DNA from 4 places in the Shewanella psychromarinicola genome. Region 2 is predicted to be linked to each of the others. Evidence: predicted binding sites of a transcription regulator. Region 2 holds the regulator's gene; each other region holds the start of a gene.
What was found. Region 2 encodes LexA, which represses DNA repair genes until DNA is damaged. Its sites were predicted from a motif close to TACTGTATNNNNATACAGTA; they were not measured.

Region 1 (4,745 bases), 2.5 Mb from region 2:
TGGGTTTGGCTTAAACGCTTAATGGCATTGTTATAACGCTTCTCGAGCACTTCAACAATGTCAGGCCATTTTTTTCCGGTTAACTTTAGGTTTAACGCATCGTATTTAACCCGCTGACGCCAAAGGTCATTAACTTCGGCTTCATCTTTTGGCCAAGCAGCATCTTTGCGATCAAATTCATACGAATCGCCTGCTTTGGTAAAATCAAATTCTTTATCAAGCAAAGACAAGGCGTAAGAAAAACGTTCATAACGACGCTTTTGCACCACATCGTACATCTTAAATGCTGCGCTAATATTGCCTGACTCGAGCATATTATCAAACAGATTTTGATATTGACTAAAGCTAGCAATGTCTGCCGCAGTCAGCACATTACGGCGATAATCAAGCTGCTCAAGAAAGCGAGAATAGATTTGTTCAGAAAATGCATTATCGAGATTAAAACGGTGATAATGCGAGCGAGTAAACAAAGTTGTTACTCGCTTGCTAGCCACTTTATGCTGTGGCTCTTGTGCTAGTTTAGGTAACTCGCTGATTTGAATCGTTGGTGAAATTGCCCATGCCGAAAAGCCGACAAATAAACAGGCAATTGACGCGGCCAAGGTAAGTTTTCGCATCAACAAGTACTCCTTAAATTTTCTATAATAGTATGTGTTCTGCACGTACTTTGATGGATAAGCCAGTATCTAACTGAACAAGCACATCTTCTTTATTAATATCAGTCACAACACCGGGTACTGGTGTGGCTCCTAATTTAACATTCACACGTTGCTTTTGTTTCAAATCTTCAAGCTTTGCAGGCACAAGTTTAATGACTGGCGCAACTACTGCAGCTGGACGTTCTTTCTTAACCACTGGAGCACGTTTAGGCGCAACTTTCTTAGCAGGCTTTTTAGGCGCTAACGCTTGACGCTTGGCTTTGGCTTTCTCTTGGCTTTCTTTCAGTGTAAGAATAGCATGGTCGATGTGTTCTTGTTCTAACTCAGCACATTCATTACCTTCAAGATCGATACGTTTGGCACCCGCTTTAACGCCTTTCAAGTAGCGCCAGCTGCTTGTGTAACGACGAAGCGCTACACGTAATTGTGTTTTACTGACTTTAGAATCATCAGCTAACCGTTCAGCCAAGTCTTGAAACAAACCAATTTTTAATGGTTTAGTTTCGCCTTCAGCAATAAAGCATAAAGGAAAGGTTTCATATAAATACGCTAAAATTGCGTTGGTGTCGGTCAACTTGTCTGTTGATTCCATTTTTACTTCCACGTTAATAAAGGGACTGATTATGCGGCATTAGATTTGCCATGCAGTCGTTCATCTTTCGTTAAACCTTACTGTTAAGGCTCAACGTACAAAATATCACTATCCGCTCGTTTGCTAAAGTCATAGAAACAAACCTTAACAATTTAACCAAACTTACTGTCAGCTTAATCATCGATCATCAGTAAATCCAGCACAAATGCGTACAGCGGCATATTATAAAGCCCGCGACAGCGAATGCGACCATGATTTAATCAAAATTGTTCGCTATTTAACCAAATAGGCAAGTTTCGAAGCTTTTTACCATATATTCTAAACCAATTTGATCATCTTGATCGAATCGATTCAATAATGGGCTGTCGATATCTAACACTGCCACAACCTCATGGCCGTGTCTAACAGGGATCACTATTTCTGAGTTACTGGCAGAATCACATGCTATATGGCCGTCAAATTGATGCACGTCTGCCACTCGTTGGGTTTTATTTTCCGCTGCAGCAGTGCCACATACACCTTTACCCATAATGATACGGGTACAAGCCACTTTACCTTGAAAAGGCCCTAGTACTAATTGCTCACCACGCTTGATATAAAAACCAGCCCAGTTGAGGTCTGCTAAGTTGTCGTTTAGCAACGCTGAAAAATTTGCCATTGCCGCAATTAAATCATCTTCGCCTTCAAGTAAAGCTTGTGCTTGACGATTTAATGTTTGGTAAAATTCGGTTTTCATTTCCATTCCTTAAGCTGACATTCACTCGAAAACAGAGTGATTAACGCCGCTATTCTAGTGGTGTATTTTTAGCCGCAGTCTTTTTGGTTTTGGCTGTAGGAGCGTTTTTAACCTGTACGATGCCTTTTAGCAAGTTAGAAAGCTCATCTTTATTGTTTGCTAGATAAAATGCCAGTTGTTCGCATTTATTTTCATCAAGTCCGAGGTCCGCCTTAATAAGAAACGGCACCAGGTTATCGGAAATATCAAGCATCTTATCGTAGGCATCAGCCTCTTTCTTCGATATAAATGTCATCTTCTCCACCCCTTCTCTGACCACGACAAATTGGGTTATCACTGCCATGATGTAATCCTCACTGTTTTTATATACAGTGCATAGAATCTCACATAGTTAACTTATGATGCAAGTGTTCTGATTATTCTGATATTATCAAACACAGAAAATTGAGATTGTTGAACAACAGACTCATTTATCTGCCAATATAAGGCAAAGCAGAGAGGCTTAACTCTTCGCTACCCAATAATGTGTTTCACAATGGATTAGACTAATTCTTCATGCATGAATTTGATGATCATGATTCTATAACGTTATGCCAATCATGTGATTTGGCGGTGAGAAAACGAGCCTTGCCCTCTAGTGCTAGAGCGCTTTGTCCTCGTTGTCATACTGCTCTTTATGATTCTCCTTATTGTTCTATTAATGGCATGCTGGCGTTATGCATTGCAGCATTAGTTATCTTTATTCCGGCCAATTTATTACCTGTATTAGAAATTCACTTTCTTGGCAGTGTCCGCACGACAACAGTCATGCATGCCGCGGTGACAGTTTGGTCTGAAGGTTATTGGGTTGTCGGCTTAGCCGTCATGGTTGCGGCTGTTATCGCCCCTGGATTATTAATATTGTCGATTCTGACTCAGGTTGTCGTTGTAAAGCTAAAATTACACAGTTCATTTTGGCAAAGAGCGTACACCACATTGTTAAAAAACCATGGCTTAATATCGCAAATGACCATGTTAGAAATTTATGTGATTAGCTTTTTAGTGTCGGCATTCCAATTATCTGATTTTTCAGATGTGTATTTCGGTATGGGTACCTTCTGTTTTACGATGTTGTTTATCATCATTTTATTTTTACAACGTGAATATAACCTAGAACATATGTGGGGTTATGTTGATGACTAATCTTCCTATTGCACCCCCAGATAAACCGACCTTGCTCCCTACCGAATCGGTTGATGAGTTTAAAGACGCGCCGACCGCGAATACTCCCACGCATTTGCAGGGGAAAAAAATGGGCTTATGTTTATGTCCCGTTTGTCGCAAGGTTAATCTGACGACGAGTAGTCATTGTCGACGCTGTTTTAGCCAGTTAAGTAGTCGAAATTATGCCAGCATTCAGCAAAGTTGGGCTTTACTGGTTACCGCAACAATTTTACTTGTTGTCGCCAATATCTACCCAATAACCCTCCTGACAAATCGGGGAGAGGTTACCCATGACACTATTTTTAGTGGTATTAGCCATCTGGTCAAAACGGGCATGTTCCCGATTGCTATTATTGTGTTTACTGCCAGTATATTAGTGCCTTGGCTAAAAATTATTGGTTTGGCCACCTATTTAACGGCTATCAGCTTTAACCTTCCAGTATCAAAAAGAAAATTGATGGTGGGTTTTCATATCATTGAATGGATTGGCCGTTGGTCAATGCTTGATTTATTCGTGATTTCATTAACAGTTGCCCTAGTCAATATGGGGCAACTATTAGACGCAAAACCTGCACCTGCCGCTACCGCGTTTGCGTTAGTAATCTTACTGACTCAACTCGCGGCAAGAGTGTTAGATACTCGTTTACTCTGGGACCGCTTGGAACACACTAATGACACAAATTGAATCGCCTAAAGTTGTGAAGAAAAAATTATTCTCGCCAATATGGTTATTGCCTGTTGTCGCCTTAATATTAGGTGCTTGGTTAGGAGTAAAAAGCATTAATGAGTCCGGCATTGACGTTTTGATCCACTTCCCCAGTGCCGCCGGGATCGATATTGGTAAAACCTTGGTAAAATACCAAGGTTTGTCGGTAGGTAAAGTCACCGACATTGGTATTGATGATGATCTCAGAGGGGTTAACGTCAAAGTGGTAATGGATTATCGCGCCGATCCATTTTTAAACAAAAATACTCTTTTTTGGTTAGTCAAACCCAAAGCGAGTATTACTGGAGTCGAAGGATTAGACACCTTATTTTCAGGCAATTATATTGCCATTCAGCCAGGAGATGGGCGCTCTGCAACCGAATTCGAAGCTGAGCGAGAAGCGCCAGCAATCCTCCCCGGCATTGAAGGGCTCATGATCGAGCTAAAATCACCTCGACTGGGATCTATTGATGTTGGCTCGCCAGTATTTTTCCGTCAAGCGCCTGTCGGCAGTGTGGTCAGCTACCGTCTACACGGCAACAAGCAAATTATTATCAGCGCATTTGTTCAAGAGCAATATGCTCATTTAGTCAATAAAGATTCCCACTTTTGGAATGTCTCGGGGTTAAAGATTGATGCCTCATTAGCTGGCATCAAAGTCAGTACCGAAAGTATTGCGTCAATTTTAGCAGGCGGAATTAGTTTTGATAGTGGCACTGATACCGAAAAAGCGGTAAATGGCGATGAATATACCCTGTATGAAGATCAACAAACGGCTCTCGGTGGAATTGATTTTAGCCTAACTGCGGCAAATGGTGAGGATGTCAGCGAAGGGACAGCTATCATCTA
Region 2 (4,745 bases):
CCGATCATCATTGGAATTAACCAGTTAGCTAATCCAGTAAAAGCTGGCATTACCGCGCCAAAGACCATAATAAGACCATGAACTGTGGTCATCTGATTAAAAAAGTTAGGTTCGACTAGCTGTAATCCCGGCTGAAATAACTCAGCTCGAATGACCATAGCCATCGCACCGCCAGTTAGAAACATAATGAAACTAAACCATAAATACAGCGAGCCGATATCTTTATGGTTAGTGGTGAGTAGCCAGCGCATTAGCCCTTTCGGCGCTCCGTGATGATGATCATCATGAGCGGTAGCAATTGTATCGTGCGTTGTTGTGCTCATTGTTTTCCCCTACTGTCCATGGCTAGCGACATCGGCAGCTTGCACCGCCTCGTCAGAATTATTGCCCCACGCATTGCGCTCATAAGTAATCACTGCCGCCATTTTTTGAGGGCTGAGTTGACTACTAAATGCTTGCATTGCGGTGCCTGGTTTGCCGTGCATAACGATATCGATATGTCCGCTAACCGGTCCGCTAACGACAGGGCTGCCAATAAGTGAAGGGAAAGCGCCGGGTAAACCAGCGCCAGAGGCCTGGTGACATGCAGCACAAACAGTGGCATAAACCTGCTCACCTTCAGCGATTAATTGCTCCAAGGTTAAGGTGGGCAGATCTGCCGCTGCAACAACTTCAGGTGTCACAACCTTGGCAACGGCTTCTATAGCTTGAGTGGTTTTTTCTGTGGCCGCATCGGTAATGTCTGTCGTTGTTGCGGCAATGGTACTTGCTGCATCGGCTACGACCTCGATCGGCTCAGTGCTTGACGCGTTACTACTTGAGAAGTTACCCACATCAGCTGCTTGAACAACATCGCCACTGTTGTTGCCCCAAGCATTTCGCTCAAAGGTAATCACTGCGGCAATTTCTATGGCGCTAAGTTGCTTGGCAAAGGCTTGCATTGCGGTGCCTGGTTTACCGTTTAATACAATATTGAGGTGATCGTCAACAGGGCCTTTTATGATAGGACTGCCAATCAATGATGGGAATACACCGGGAAGACCCGCCCCATTAGGTTGGTGACAAGCGGCGCACCGCGCTATGTACACTTGCTCGCCCTGCGTGTTTAGCTCTTCAAGGGACAAGGTTTGTGACATTGATGCGGCTGCAGCGACTGTAGCATTATTGGCCAGTTGTTTTTGTTCAACTAACCAATTATCAAAATCAGTCTCCGATAAGGCTTGTACCACAATAGGCATAAATCCATGGTCTTTACCGCATAACTCAGCACATTGACCGCGATAAGTTCCAGGCTTATCAATACGAGTCCAGGCTTCGTTGATAAAGCCTGGGTTGGCATCTTTTTTAACCGCGAAAGCGGGTACCCACCATGAGTGGATAACATCATCAGATGTCATCAAGAAACGCACCTTTTGATTGATGGGCAGTACTAGCGGCTTATCGACTTCAAGGAGGTAATTTTCGCCTTTGGCCTCACGGCCATCAATTTGCTCTCTGGGGGTGGATAATGAGCTGTAAAATTCGATGTCTTTATCAAAATAGCTGTAGTGCCATTTCCACTGTGACCCAGTAATTTTGATGGTCAGATCGGCATCGCTGGGATCTTCCATGGCAATTAAGGTTTTAGTGGCTGGAATAGCCATTCCGATTAAGATAATGAAAGGGATGACGGTCCAAGCAATTTCCACTTTGGTACTTTCGTGAAAATTGGCCGCAACGGCACCTTTTGATTTGCGGTGATAAATCATCGAATAAATCATGATCCCAAACACCACTAACCCAATAGCACAACAGATGTAAAGAATCGTCATATGGAGGTCATAAACCTTACCACTGATATCCGTCACGCCTTGGGTCATGTTGAGGGGCATTTCTGTTGCCCCAAGCGGAAGTGCTACCCACACAACCAATAAAAAATACAACCATTGCTTCACAAGACTACTCCCCTGCTAATTGCAAAATAGCAACTACAAAGAAAAGTCACACAGTAAATCTCAGCTCTATGCAAACTCTTCGGTTCCCGAAAAAAGCTTGATGAACTCAAAGTACTCTGGTGGTTGTATACAGACTGTCTACGCTTTTATTGTTAGCTGTGCACCACGCTTGTACCTACGACTGAACTTATCAATTTCTATTTGGATTATTTGTCTGACAGTAATCTTGATTACTGTCATTTTATCCAATTAAAGATGAAGAATGTTTCATCCTTGTTAACCACATTACTTGTAGATTAAACATTGATCAAGATCACTTTGTTGGTAAATAGGCTAAAAAAAGATGAAAAAAAGCCCTGAATTCAATGCAGGGCTTGGTAATTAAGGATTTATGCTTAGTGAAATGAGCAAAAATTACCTGCTCCACTTGTTAATGTAGAGTTAACAAGTTGATGTTTGTGAGGTAAGTGAGCATTCACATCTTCAATTACCACGCCTAATGCTCGCGCGCTCTTAGCGACAATTTCCAATCGACGACTATCGCGAGCATCGAGTGAACTTGTCCAAGTAACCACTGCACTAGAAGTTCCGCTCGTGAGAGCTTTTTCCATGGCCCATAATGTTTCGACTTCATCTTTGGTGTGCACCAGTAAAATACGATCCATTCTCACTCCAGCACTGGCCAGCATATGCTTATAGCCTATGTGAGGTGGACTAATTAATACAATCCATCTGCCTTGTTGGCTCAACGTCGCCAGTTGGCTACACAATTGACTCAGTTCTGCTTCACCTTGGGTGACAGTTTGTAATGTTTGAATGGTTTGGTTGCCATGCAGATCTGTTTCAGTTAAATCTACCCATAAGCCTGGGTGACGTGGCGCTACGCCCATTAGTTTGTTCATGACCAATCTCCATTACGGATAACGCCAACTGCAAGCCCTTCGATGGTTAGGCTTTGGCAACTTAAATCTACTTTTATCGGGTTATAATCTTCATTTTCTGCATGCAGATAAATCATATTACCTTTTTGTTCGAATCGTTTTACGGTGACGTCATCATCAACACGCGCCACCACAACCTGACCATTACGCGCTTGTTGCATTTTATGTACAGCGAGCAAGTCGCCTTCTAAAATACCAATGTTTTTCATGCTATCACCACGAACCCGTAATAAAAAATCTGCGGCGGGTTTAAACATATTTGGGTCGACTTGATAATATTGTTCTACATGCTCTTGCGCCAAAATAGGCTCTCCAGCAGCAACTTGTCCAATGAGTGGCAGACCGATTTCAAGCTGTTCTTCATGAGGTAAACGAATACCTCTCGAGGTACCAGGTATGATCTCGATAAAACCTTTTTTGGCTAATGCTTTTAAATGCTCTTCGGCGGCATTAGCACTTTTAAAGCCAAGACGACTCGCAATTTCAGCACGAGTGGGTGGCATACCTGTTTCGGTGATATTGTTTTTAATTAAGTCTAAAATTTCTGCTTGGCGCGGCGTTAACGGTCTCATGATGGTTCCTGTCTTTTTATACAGTGACTGTCATTATATACAGTGTTTTTGTTCGTGCAAGTATTAACCAACTCTTTTTTGAATATTGTTGGTCAAGTATCATTCAACAACCTGTTTCTATTAGTTATTGTGTATTGATTGTCTGATGTTATTTCTGATAGTGAGAACTCAAGCGTAAAGATAAATCGGTCTGATAGTGTAAGCAGGCTGGTTTCTGGTATCCTATACGACAATATTACAGTGGCTTATGTTGCGAAAATAACCATGTCAAAACCAGATTCAATATTTTTACGAGCGTTAAAATGGATTCAAAAATCGATGGTACTCACGGTTGTTGTGCCACATGATCCTTTTGACGATCTTAATTTAGATCCATCTAAACCTCTGATTTATGTTATGAAAACAGAATCAATCAGTGATGCCGCTGCATTAAGCGAAATCACTGAGAGCTTTGGTATGCCCAGTCCATATGAGCCACTGCAATTGGATGGCCTCAAAGTATCACGCATCGTTTGTCTTGAAGGCCGCAAACCGCTTTTTGGTAAACGCGAAAGCGGTGAAAAATTTATTAATAGTTTTACCAGTCTGTTAGCGCTTCATCGTCAATGTCCTGAGTTAGATATTCAGTTGGTGCCTGTGAGCCTTTATTGGGGTCGCACACCGGGTAAAGAAGATGACAGCATGAAAGCGGCTTTTTTTGAAAGGGAAAACCCGACCTGGCTGCGAAAATGGCTAATGATTTTGTTTCTAGGTCGCCACAATTTTGTACAGTTTTCTAATGCATTATCGCTTCGTCTTATGGCTGATGAACACGGTACCGATAAAAGAATTGCTCACAAATTAATCCGTGTTGCGCGAGTGCATTTCCGCCGTCAACGCAAAGTGATGACAGGGCAGCAATTACCGAATCGGCAAGTGCTTTTTGCGTCGTTACTTAAATCTGATGCAATCAAGAAAGCCATTGAAGAAGAGTCGGTAAACAAAAAAGTATCTGTCGAGAAAGCCCGTGAAACCGCCATTGAATACCTTGATGAAATTGCCGCTGACTATTCTGATAGTTTTGTGCGCATTGCCGAGCGCTTCCTCACTTGGTTATGGAACAAATTATACAGTGGTATCAATATCAAAGGTGCAGAACAGATAAGGCAGTTACATCATGACGGCCATGAAATTGTCTATGTGCCTTGTCATCGTAGTCATATGGATTACTTACTGTTGTCATATATTTTGTATTATCAGGGTATGGTTCCACCGCACATTGCTGCCGGTATTAATCTTAACTTTTGGCCTGCTGGGCC
Region 3 (4,745 bases), 2.1 Mb from region 2:
AAAGCCAAAAATGAGGCTTTTTATCAAACCGGTGGAAATGTCTACCCAATCGATCGCAATCTGGGTTTGCAAAATATATTGGGTGTAACTTACGCCCATGCCATTGGCAACAATCGCACCGCCGATCATGCCGATCACATCTGAATAAATACACATCAGTGGCATAATAAAAATCAATGCCAATAATCGAGGTAAAACCAGGAATTCCATGGTCGAAATGCCCATTACGCGCAGAGCATCAATTTCTTCATTGACCTGCATTGTGCCTAATTGCGCAGCATAAGCAGCCCCTGTTCTGCCAGCCATGATAACGCCTGTCATGAGCGCGCCCATTTCACGCACCATCCCGATAGCCACTAAATTTGCAACATACACCTGAGCCCCTAATTGCCGCAGCTGTACCGAGCCTAAATAGGCCAATATCATTCCCACAAGCAGGCTAATTAAGGTGACAATAGCCAGTCCTTTAGGTCCCGCTTGTTCTATAAAAAACACGATATCACTGCGACGAGTACTGGCTTTGCCTCTGAACCAACGACCCAATGCCAGTGAACTCTCGCCAACAAACACTAATCCGTCGTGTACTTGTAAACCTTGCACAATAAGCCAGCTACGTAAGGCTGCTAATAATCCGCCAATGGCAGCATCATTGGTTGCTTGATAAACAGGAACGTCGGTAGCAAGTTGTAGTAATTGCTGTAATCCTTGTGGGGTGTCTTTTACATTTAAGGCGATTTGTTGTTGTTCACACCAACGTGACAATTGTAATAAGGCAATGGCGAGACTTGAGTCCCAGTGCGACAACTCTGTGGTGATTAATGTGACGGAATGACAAACAGAGGGTAGCGTAGCGCAAATATCCGCGCCCAGTGGCGCTTGGCCCAATTGCCAATCACCCGTAAGATGCAGTGAACAGTTATCATCTTGCATATCAATGTGGAATGTAGCGAGTGTCATACTAGACCCCGAGCAAAGGGAAAAATAATGCTATTGGTTACGCTATACACGAACTAGGTTAATTCTTGTACTGATGATCAGTGTAGACCAATCACTCTGATTATATTTTGACCTTGAACATATTCTTTCATAAACAACAGATAAGGTTGCCGTGTAGCGGCGTCTAAAGTTCAATAAAAACCACTCCAATGCTTGAAAAGCACAGGGCATGGCGCAAGAAAAAATAAATAAACTTGCACCAACTAAATTTAGCGGTAAGATGTACTGTGTTTTTATACAGTACACGTTATAAGTGTGCGAGGTTGTCATATGCGCATTATTCCTATTGCAGCGAGTGCCGGTATTACTGGCTTTGAAAGCCCTGCAGCCGAATACCTTCAATTAGGCTTAAGTCTTGATGAGATATTAATCCAGCATCCCAGTTCGACTTTTCTTGGCTTAGCCCAGGGCGAGTCGATGCAAGGAGTGGGGATCTTCGATGGCGATTTATTGATTGTCGATCGCCATGAAACCGCGAAAAGCGGCGATGTGATTGTGGCTAATTTTAATGGTGAATTTGTGTGTAAAATTCTCGACATGCCACGGCGAATGCTAGTGTCATCGAATGAGCAATATTTACCAGTGACCATCTGCGACTATGATGATTTTAGTATTGAAGGCGTGGTGACCCGCTCAATTCGTTGTCATCGTCAAAGCCCACTGCTTGTAAGCAAATAAGAGTAGGTAAAATGTTTGCCTTAGTCGATGCCAATGCTTTTTATTGCAGTGCTGAACAGGTGTTTCGTCCTGATTGGCGTGGTAGACCGATGATTGTGCTCAGCAATAATGATGGCTGTATTGTGGCCGCTAATCGACATGCAAAAGAGGCTGGCATTCAAAAGTTTTTACCTTATTTTCAAGTTAAAGCCTTATGCGCCCAGCGCAATGTCATCGTTTGCTCATCTAATTATGAATTGTATGCCGATTTATCGGCAAAGATGATGGCAATAATAGGCCGTTTTGCCCCAGAGCAGCATGTGTATTCGATTGATGAAAGCTTTCTGTCTTTTAAGCATTGTTATCCCGCGATCAAATGCCTGCATACCCAAGGTCAGTTAATCCGCCGCGCGGTTTGGAAAGAAGCGCGCCTACCTGTTTGTGTTGGCATAGCCGAAACCTTGACCTTGGCTAAAATTGCTAATCACGCCGCTAAAAAAATCCAGGGATACCAAGGTGTGTGCGTTATCGAGACTATGCAGCAACGTACCGACATTTTAAAACAGTTGGCGGTTGCAGAAGTATGGGGAATTGGCAGGAAGATGAGTAACAAGCTTGCGTTAATCAATATTCGCAGCGCATTTGATCTCGCCTCTATGCCGCCCAGTCTTGCGAGAAAGCAGTTTAGTATTGAAATAGAGCGTACGGTGCGCGAGCTTAACGGCCAAGTGTGTAAACAATGGGATGAGGCGAGGGCTGATAAAAAGCAAATTTTCTCCACCCGCAGTGTGGGCGAGCGCATCACCGATTATGAGTCATTATTACAAGCGTTAAGTAAGCATGTTGGTATTGCGGCGCTCAAAGCGCGTCAGCAAGACTCCCATTGTAAAACCATGTTGCTGTTTGCGAGTAATTCCCCCCATGACGAACAGCCAGTAAGTTATAAAGTCATCGTACATTTTCCATGCCCAACCCATTGCAGCGTTGAGCTCACCAAAGCTATGACCCACGCTGCTCCAAGGCTATTTCGTCAAGGAGTACGCTATTACAAAATAGGCGTGGGCCTAGTTGATTTAGCCAGCGAGAAGCATTTTCAATTTGATTTATTTAATACCGCTAAGGTCACCCATGCGCTAATGCACACGCTAGATGGCATCAACCAACGCTACGGTCGCGACACTGTGTTTCTGGCCGCACAAGGGATAGAGCAAAAGTGGGCCATGCGCCGTGATTTACTAACACCTCAATATTCGACCCAATGGAAATGCTTGCCAAAGATAAAATGCTAAGGGGTTTTATTGGTTTTTTTATTCGTTTTTCATGATTAATGCCACTACAGAGCGAATAATCGCCCCGCTATTTTTATCGCAATAAGGTCAAGGGCACTAATGATTGTCAGTCAGATGTTTAGATAATTGATGTCGATATAAATAGTGCAACAGATCACAAACCCTAAATTAAAGCTGGCATATGCCATAAATAAGCGTATATATAGCATATGCTATTAACTGTAGTTTGGTTATACCAAGCGCTAAAATTCAGTTAACTATTAATGGGGCAGCCAAAAGCTATGTTAAGCCTATTTATCCCACCTCTTAACCCGAGTTGAAGTTACTTAAATCTGTGTGTTTTAAATTAATGGACGACTTAACTAATGGTAAAGCGTTGTTAATGCAAAATGCACATGAGGAGAAATGATGATTACCGCCATACCAATGAAAGACGAACATATTTCCAGCCATTTTAGCAAAGCTGATGAGGTGCTCTTTATTGACGATCAAGGTCAAGTGAAAGGGCGTTTTGCCAATCCTGCACTAACAGATGGATGTGAGGGTAAACAACAATTAGTCAGTTTGATACTGGCACATGGCGCTAATCGCGTGATCGTACGTAACATTGGCCAACAACTATTAGCTAAATTATTAAGTCGGCAACTGAGTGTTTTTCATGCTAAAAATGGTCGTACAGCAATAGACGATCTTGCCGGTGCTAATTTAGCTGACTGTGAGGAGTATACCGAGGCAAGTCAGGGACGCCCTTCATCTAAGCATATTGCTAAACAAGCGAATGGTGGTTGTTGTGATCATAATCATGCTGACGGAGAAGCGGGCAGTCACGATGGTCATTGCAGTGGATCAGAAATGGCGACAAAGAAACGTTGCTGCGGATCAGAAATGGGCACAGCAACCGCAACAATGAAAACGTGTTGCAATAAAAAGCATTCACTAATACATCAACATTAATGGTAACTATGGTTGATATTACGTCATTACAGCGCTGTTAGCTTTAGCTCATAGCGCTGTAATTTACGATATAAGGTCCGCACACTAATATTAAGCTTAATGGCTAATTCTGCTGGAGATCCTTGAAATTGCTGACAGACCTGAGAAAGATATGCGTACTCCACGTCATCGAGTGACATGAGTTCCGTTGCCGTTTTTAGTGTATTTTTGTTATCTGTCGATGTGTGGTTAGGTTGAACGCTTTCAGGTAAATCACTGCTGTGGATAATATCTTCGTTGGCAATCAGTGCCGATTGTTCAATAATATTTTTCAGTTCGCGAATATTACCTGGATATGCATAATGACTGAGCAGATTTAATGCGTTAGCCGAAAACCTTTTATGTTTGTATTCAGAGTACTTTATAAAATGATTTACGAGTCCTGGAATATCATCAAGGCGCTCACGCAACGAGGGTAAGTAAATGGGAAATCCGGCAATGCGGTAATACAGATCGCGTCTAAATTCACCTTTTTCAACCAAATCGAGTAAATTCTTATGGCTGGCGCTGACTAATCGAAAGTCGGAACGTTTTTGTTTTAATCCACCCACGGCGCGATAACATTGGGTTTCTAGCAACCTCAGCAGTTTAACTTGCATGTTCATCGGTACATCGCCAATCTCATCAAAGAATACCGTGCCGCCGTGGGCTATCTCAATCAGACCTTTTTTACTGGTGGTTGCCCCGGTAAAGGCTCCTTTCTCGTAACCAAATAACTCACTTTCGAACAGGTTTTCACTCAGGCCGGTACATTCAATAACCACAAAAGGTTTATCATTGCGGCTACTGGCTTGATGCACCGCTTTAGCG
Region 4 (4,745 bases), 910 kb from region 2:
AGACTCCGATGCGGAAATGGTATTCATTGGTGGTGGTGCCGGTATGGCCCCAATGCGTTCACACATTTTCGATCAGTTAAAGCGTCTTAAATCTAAACGTAAGATTAGCTTCTGGTACGGTGCGCGTTCGCAACGTGAAATGTTCTACGTTGAAGATTTTGACGGCTTAGCGGCTGAAAATGAAAATTTCAAATGGCATGTAGCGTTATCGGATCCGCAAGCTGAAGATAACTGGACTGGTTATACAGGCTTCATTCATAACGTATTGTATGAAAACTACTTACGTGACCATGATGCGCCAGAAGATTGTGAGTTTTACATGTGTGGACCTCCAATGATGAACGCAGCGGTTATTGGTATGCTAAAAGATTTAGGTGTCGAAGACGAAAACATCTTATTAGATGATTTTGGTGGTTAATGCGTTAACTTATAACATTGACATGTAAGTCATTAAATTGCAGCAGTGCAGACAGGGTGGTCAAACACGAGTCTTGCACGCTGCAATTTTTTTTGTTCATTTAATACAAGTGTAAATTTGAGATGACTGTAAAATCAATCAAGCAAGTGTTACTGCCAATATTGTTACTGCCAATATTATTGACCAGTAGCTGCAGCTCACCAGATCCGATTATTTCATTATCTGGTAGTACCATGGGGACCACTTATCATATTAAAGTGGTCCCCAATGGCAGCTTGCCAGGACCACAATTATTACAAGCCGAAATTGATATGGCATTGGACGTGGTTAACAATCAAATGTCGACTTACCGACATGACTCAGAACTGTCTAAGTTTAATCAATTGCAAGTACAGCAAAGCGTTAAAGTATCGGCCGATACTATTAAAGTCATAAAAGAGGGCATGCGTCTTTATCAAGAGACTGATGGTGCGTTAGATATCACCTTAGGGCCAGTGATTAACCTGTGGGGGTTTGGCCCCGATAAGCGGCCTACAACGATCCCGACTCAAGCTCAAATTGACGCCGCTAAAGCTAAGATGGGGATCAAGGAACTGTCGATAAAAGGCTTAACATTAATTAAGCACAATGCAGACTTGTATGTTGATTTATCCTCAATAGCAAAAGGGTTTGGTGTCGATAAAATTGCATCAATATTAGACAAATATCACGTGTCTGGTTATTTAGTCGAAATTGGTGGTGAACTGAATGTTAAAGGCACTAAAGCCCATAATGTCGCCTGGCGAGTTGCAGTAGAACAGCCAACAAGCGAAGGACAAGCGGTGCAGCAAGTGATTGAGCCCGGGACTATGTCATTAGCAACATCGGGTGATTATCGTAACTTTTATCAAGACAATGGCGAACGCTTTTCACATCTAATTGATCCTCGTAACGGTTACCCGATAAAGCATCAACTTGCTTCTGCAACCGTGTTACACTCTAGTTGTATGACAGCGGATGGATATGCAACGGCCATGATGGTGTTAGGTACACAAGCTTCATTGACACTTGCTAGAGAGAAAAATTTAGCCGTAATGTTAATTGAGAAGCAAGAGCAGGGATATCAGGTCTATTACAGCGATGCGTTTAAATCGTATCTTGAGTAGGTTCCTTATTTTTAAACTAGTTGATTAAACGACTGATTGATTCAACTAGTAGTACCCTAATCTAAATGAGTTAATTGGAGTTTGTGATGAGCACATTTATTGCAGCGTTTGTAGTATTATTATTGTTCTTTTTATTTATGTCTGTGGGTTATATTGTAAAGAAGAAAGCCGTAGCAGGCAGTTGTGGTGGCTTAGGCGTTTTAGGTATTGAGAAGGCGTGTGACTGTGACGACCCATGTGATAGCCGCAAACGCCGTATGGAAAAAGAGCAAGCTCGAAATGAGTTGCTTAATCAAAATCGAATTATTTAACGACGTTTGTCATTTAAAGCCTAGGTTACCAAACTAATGCTTTGTAAAGAGCCTTCATTTTGAAGGCTTTTTTTATGTTTGTGTATTACTAGTGAGTTACAAATCTTAGTTATAATGATAATGATTATCAATAGTAAGTGTGTGAAAAGAAAGGAAAATTTGCCTTTTCCCCTATAGTGTTTTATTCTATTTGTAATTGATCTAGATCACGTTATTTATCGAGGGTATTACTATGAAAGGTCATCCTAAAGTCATTAGCCAACTCAATCGAGTACTTACCTGTGAGCTGACTGCCATTAACCAATACTTTTTACATGCACGCATGTTTAAACATTGGGGATTGGAAAAGCTTAATGAGAAAGAATATAAAAAATCGATTGAAGACATGAAGCATGCTGATAAGCTGATTGAACGTGTATTGTTTCTTGAAGGTTTACCTAATCTGCAACAATTAGATAAATTGCGTATCGGTGAGCATGCTGAAGAAATGCTCAACTGCGATCTGGCGGCTATAACAGCACAAATTGCGCTTTTGCGTGAAGCCATTAAGGTATGCGAAACTCAGCAAGATTATGTTAGCCGCGATTTATTTGAAGATTTACTCGAAGATGAAGAAGAACATTTAGATTGGATTGAGTCGCAACAAGAGCTTATCAATCAAACGGGTATTCAAAATTATCTTCAATCACAAATTAACGACTAATAGGAAATTATCATGAAAGGCCATCCAGAAGTCATCGATGCACTAAATAGTTTATTAACCGGCGAGTTGTCTGCCATGGATCAATATTTCGTCCATGCTCATATGTACGAAGACTGGGGATTCAACGAACTGTATACCCGAATTTTGCACGAGTCAGACGACGAAAAGTTGCATGCTGCTAAATTAGTCCAACGGATTTTATTTCTTGAAGGCACTCCCGATGTTGCCAGTCGTGAAGCGTTGAACATTGGTAAAGATGTGCAAGAAATGTTTAAAAGTGATTTAGCCTATGAATATCATGTTGCTGATCATTTACGTAAGGTGATCGCGCTATGCGAAGACAAAAGTGATTATCAAACTCGCGAAATTTTAGAGGTGTTGTTGGATGACACTGAGTCTGATCACATGTACTGGTTAGAAAAGCAATTAGGTCTGATTGAGATGGTTGGTTTACAGAATTATTTACAGACCAAAATGTAACGTATCCATTGATACAGGTTACCATTTACTAAAGCCCAACTGAGTTTGGGCTTTTTTGTGTCAGTGAGACAATGATTGAATACTGTTTATATATACAGTATCATCATGGTAATTGAGTTAATGATGATGGTCATAGAATGCGTAAAATCATTCACATCGATATGGATTGCTACTTCGCTGCCGTTGAAATGCGAGATTTTCCTGAACTACGAGGCAAAGCTATTGCTGTCGGTGGCAGAAGTGATCGCCGAGGTGTAATAAGCACATGCAGTTATGAGGCCCGTCAATTTGGGGTGCGTAGCGCGATGTCCAGTTATCATGCACTGCAGTTGTGTCCGCTGTTAATTTTAGTGCCTGGACGCATGGAAGTGTATAAATCGGTTTCATTGCAAATTCGTGAGATTTTTCATCGATACACAGATCTCGTTGAGCCATTATCTTTAGATGAGGCTTACCTTGATGTCAGCGATTGCAACGTTCACCAAGGCAGTGCCACATTAATTGCTAAAGCCATTCGCAACGATATTTTTGAGGCCACAGGATTAACGGCTTCAGCGGGTATTGCACCGATTAAGTTTTTAGCCAAAATCGCTTCCGATTTAAATAAGCCCAATGGTCAATATGTGATCACCCCTAATCAAATTAGTGATTTTGTAAAAGACTTGCCACTGAGTAAAATTCCTGGCGTTGGCAAGGTTACTTCAAAAAAGTTAGCCGATATTGGCTTAACCACTTGTTATGACGTGCAACAATATCCTAAGGCTCAATTAATTAAGGCTTTCGGTAAATTTGGCCATGTGTTGGCTGAGCGTGCACAAGGGATCGACTCAAGGCAAATTAGTCCACACCGAGTGCGTAAGTCTGTTGGGGTTGAAACCACCTTAGCCAAGGATATTTTTACCTTAGAACAATGTCATCAAGTGTTACCACAGCTTATTCAAGAACTCAGTGCTCGGGTACATCGCAGTGCTAAAGACCGACAGATCCACAAACAGGTTGTTAAGCTTAAATTTAATGATTTTAAACAGACCACAATCGAGCATCGCAGTGATGAGATTTCGATTAACTTGTTTCATGACTTGCTGCAACAAGCTTTGCAGCGTAGCCAAGGGCGGGGTATTCGTTTGATTGGCGTGAGTGTTGGTTTAGCCGACGTGACGTTGGCAGCGACAGATAATGGTGCGGATAAAATCACCCAGCTCGATTTACAGTTTTAACACTGGAACAATACAAAAATTAAAAGGCGACATTATTGTCGCCTTTTAATTTGTTTATTTTGTTGATAACGTCATCACTAAAACGGATTAAGCATCTTTAGCTGGAATACGCTCTAGTACCGCAAGTAGCAATTGCCAGTACTGACCAACGGTGGTGATGTTGACCATTTCATCAGGGCTATGGGGATAGCGAATGGTTGGCCCAATTGAGACCATGTCCATAAGTGGATAAGGTTGTTTAAATAAGCCACATTCAAGACCAGCATGGATCACCATGATGGTTGGGTCTTTTTTATAAATGTCGTTATAAGTTTCACGCACAATCGCCATAATGGGTGAGCTTGTATCTGGCTTCCAACCGGGATAAGCACCACTTAGGTCAATGCTTGCACCCGACAAATTAGTCAGAGCGGTGAGCATTCCTGTGACTTCTTCACGACCAGAATCGATTAGCGAGCGAATAAGACACAA

Region 1: EGC80_RS14830 (YebG family protein) is a predicted target of LexA. The motif match lies at 2,342-2,361, and genes of this name have one in related genera.
Region 3: EGC80_RS16545 (LexA family protein) is a predicted target of LexA. The motif match lies at 1,220-1,239, and genes of this name have one in related genera.
Region 4: dinB (DNA polymerase IV) is a predicted target of LexA. The motif match lies at 3,138-3,157, and genes of this name have one in related genera.

What each region holds. Positions count from the first base shown of each region.
Region 1 covers NZ_CP034073.1:3,366,064-3,370,808, reverse strand. The annotation lists gene prc (carboxy terminal-processing peptidase) at 1-617, opposite strand, end outside; gene proQ (RNA chaperone ProQ) at 640-1,251, opposite strand; gene EGC80_RS14835 (GAF domain-containing protein) at 1,529-1,987, opposite strand; gene EGC80_RS14830 (YebG family protein) at 2,037-2,330, opposite strand; gene EGC80_RS14825 (paraquat-inducible protein A) at 2,543-3,169, shown strand; gene EGC80_RS14820 (paraquat-inducible protein A) at 3,279-3,875, shown strand; gene EGC80_RS14815 (MlaD family protein) at 3,862-4,745, shown strand, end outside.
Region 2 covers NZ_CP034073.1:763,912-768,656, reverse strand. The annotation lists gene ctaD (cytochrome c oxidase subunit I) at 1-323, opposite strand, end outside; gene coxB (cytochrome c oxidase subunit II) at 333-1,934, opposite strand; gene EGC80_RS03235 (cell division inhibitor SulA) at 2,330-2,836, opposite strand; gene lexA (transcriptional repressor LexA) at 2,833-3,447, opposite strand; gene plsB (glycerol-3-phosphate 1-O-acyltransferase PlsB) at 3,712-4,745, shown strand, end outside.
Region 3 covers NZ_CP034073.1:3,788,880-3,793,624, reverse strand. The annotation lists gene EGC80_RS16550 (MlaE family ABC transporter permease) at 1-957, opposite strand, end outside; gene EGC80_RS16545 (LexA family protein) at 1,267-1,674, shown strand; gene EGC80_RS16540 (Y-family DNA polymerase) at 1,686-2,942, shown strand; gene EGC80_RS16530 (NifB/NifX family molybdenum-iron cluster-binding protein) at 3,348-3,896, shown strand; gene EGC80_RS16525 (sigma-54 interaction domain-containing protein) at 3,923-4,745, opposite strand, start outside.
Region 4 covers NZ_CP034073.1:4,984,636-4,989,380, reverse strand. The annotation lists gene nqrF (NADH:ubiquinone reductase (Na(+)-transporting) subunit F) at 1-418, shown strand, start outside; gene EGC80_RS21655 (FAD:protein FMN transferase) at 541-1,563, shown strand; gene nqrM ((Na+)-NQR maturation NqrM) at 1,650-1,874, shown strand; gene bfr (bacterioferritin) at 2,107-2,577, shown strand; gene bfr (bacterioferritin) at 2,590-3,057, shown strand; gene dinB (DNA polymerase IV) at 3,195-4,274, shown strand; gene EGC80_RS21630 (aminoacyl-histidine dipeptidase) at 4,362-4,745, opposite strand, start outside.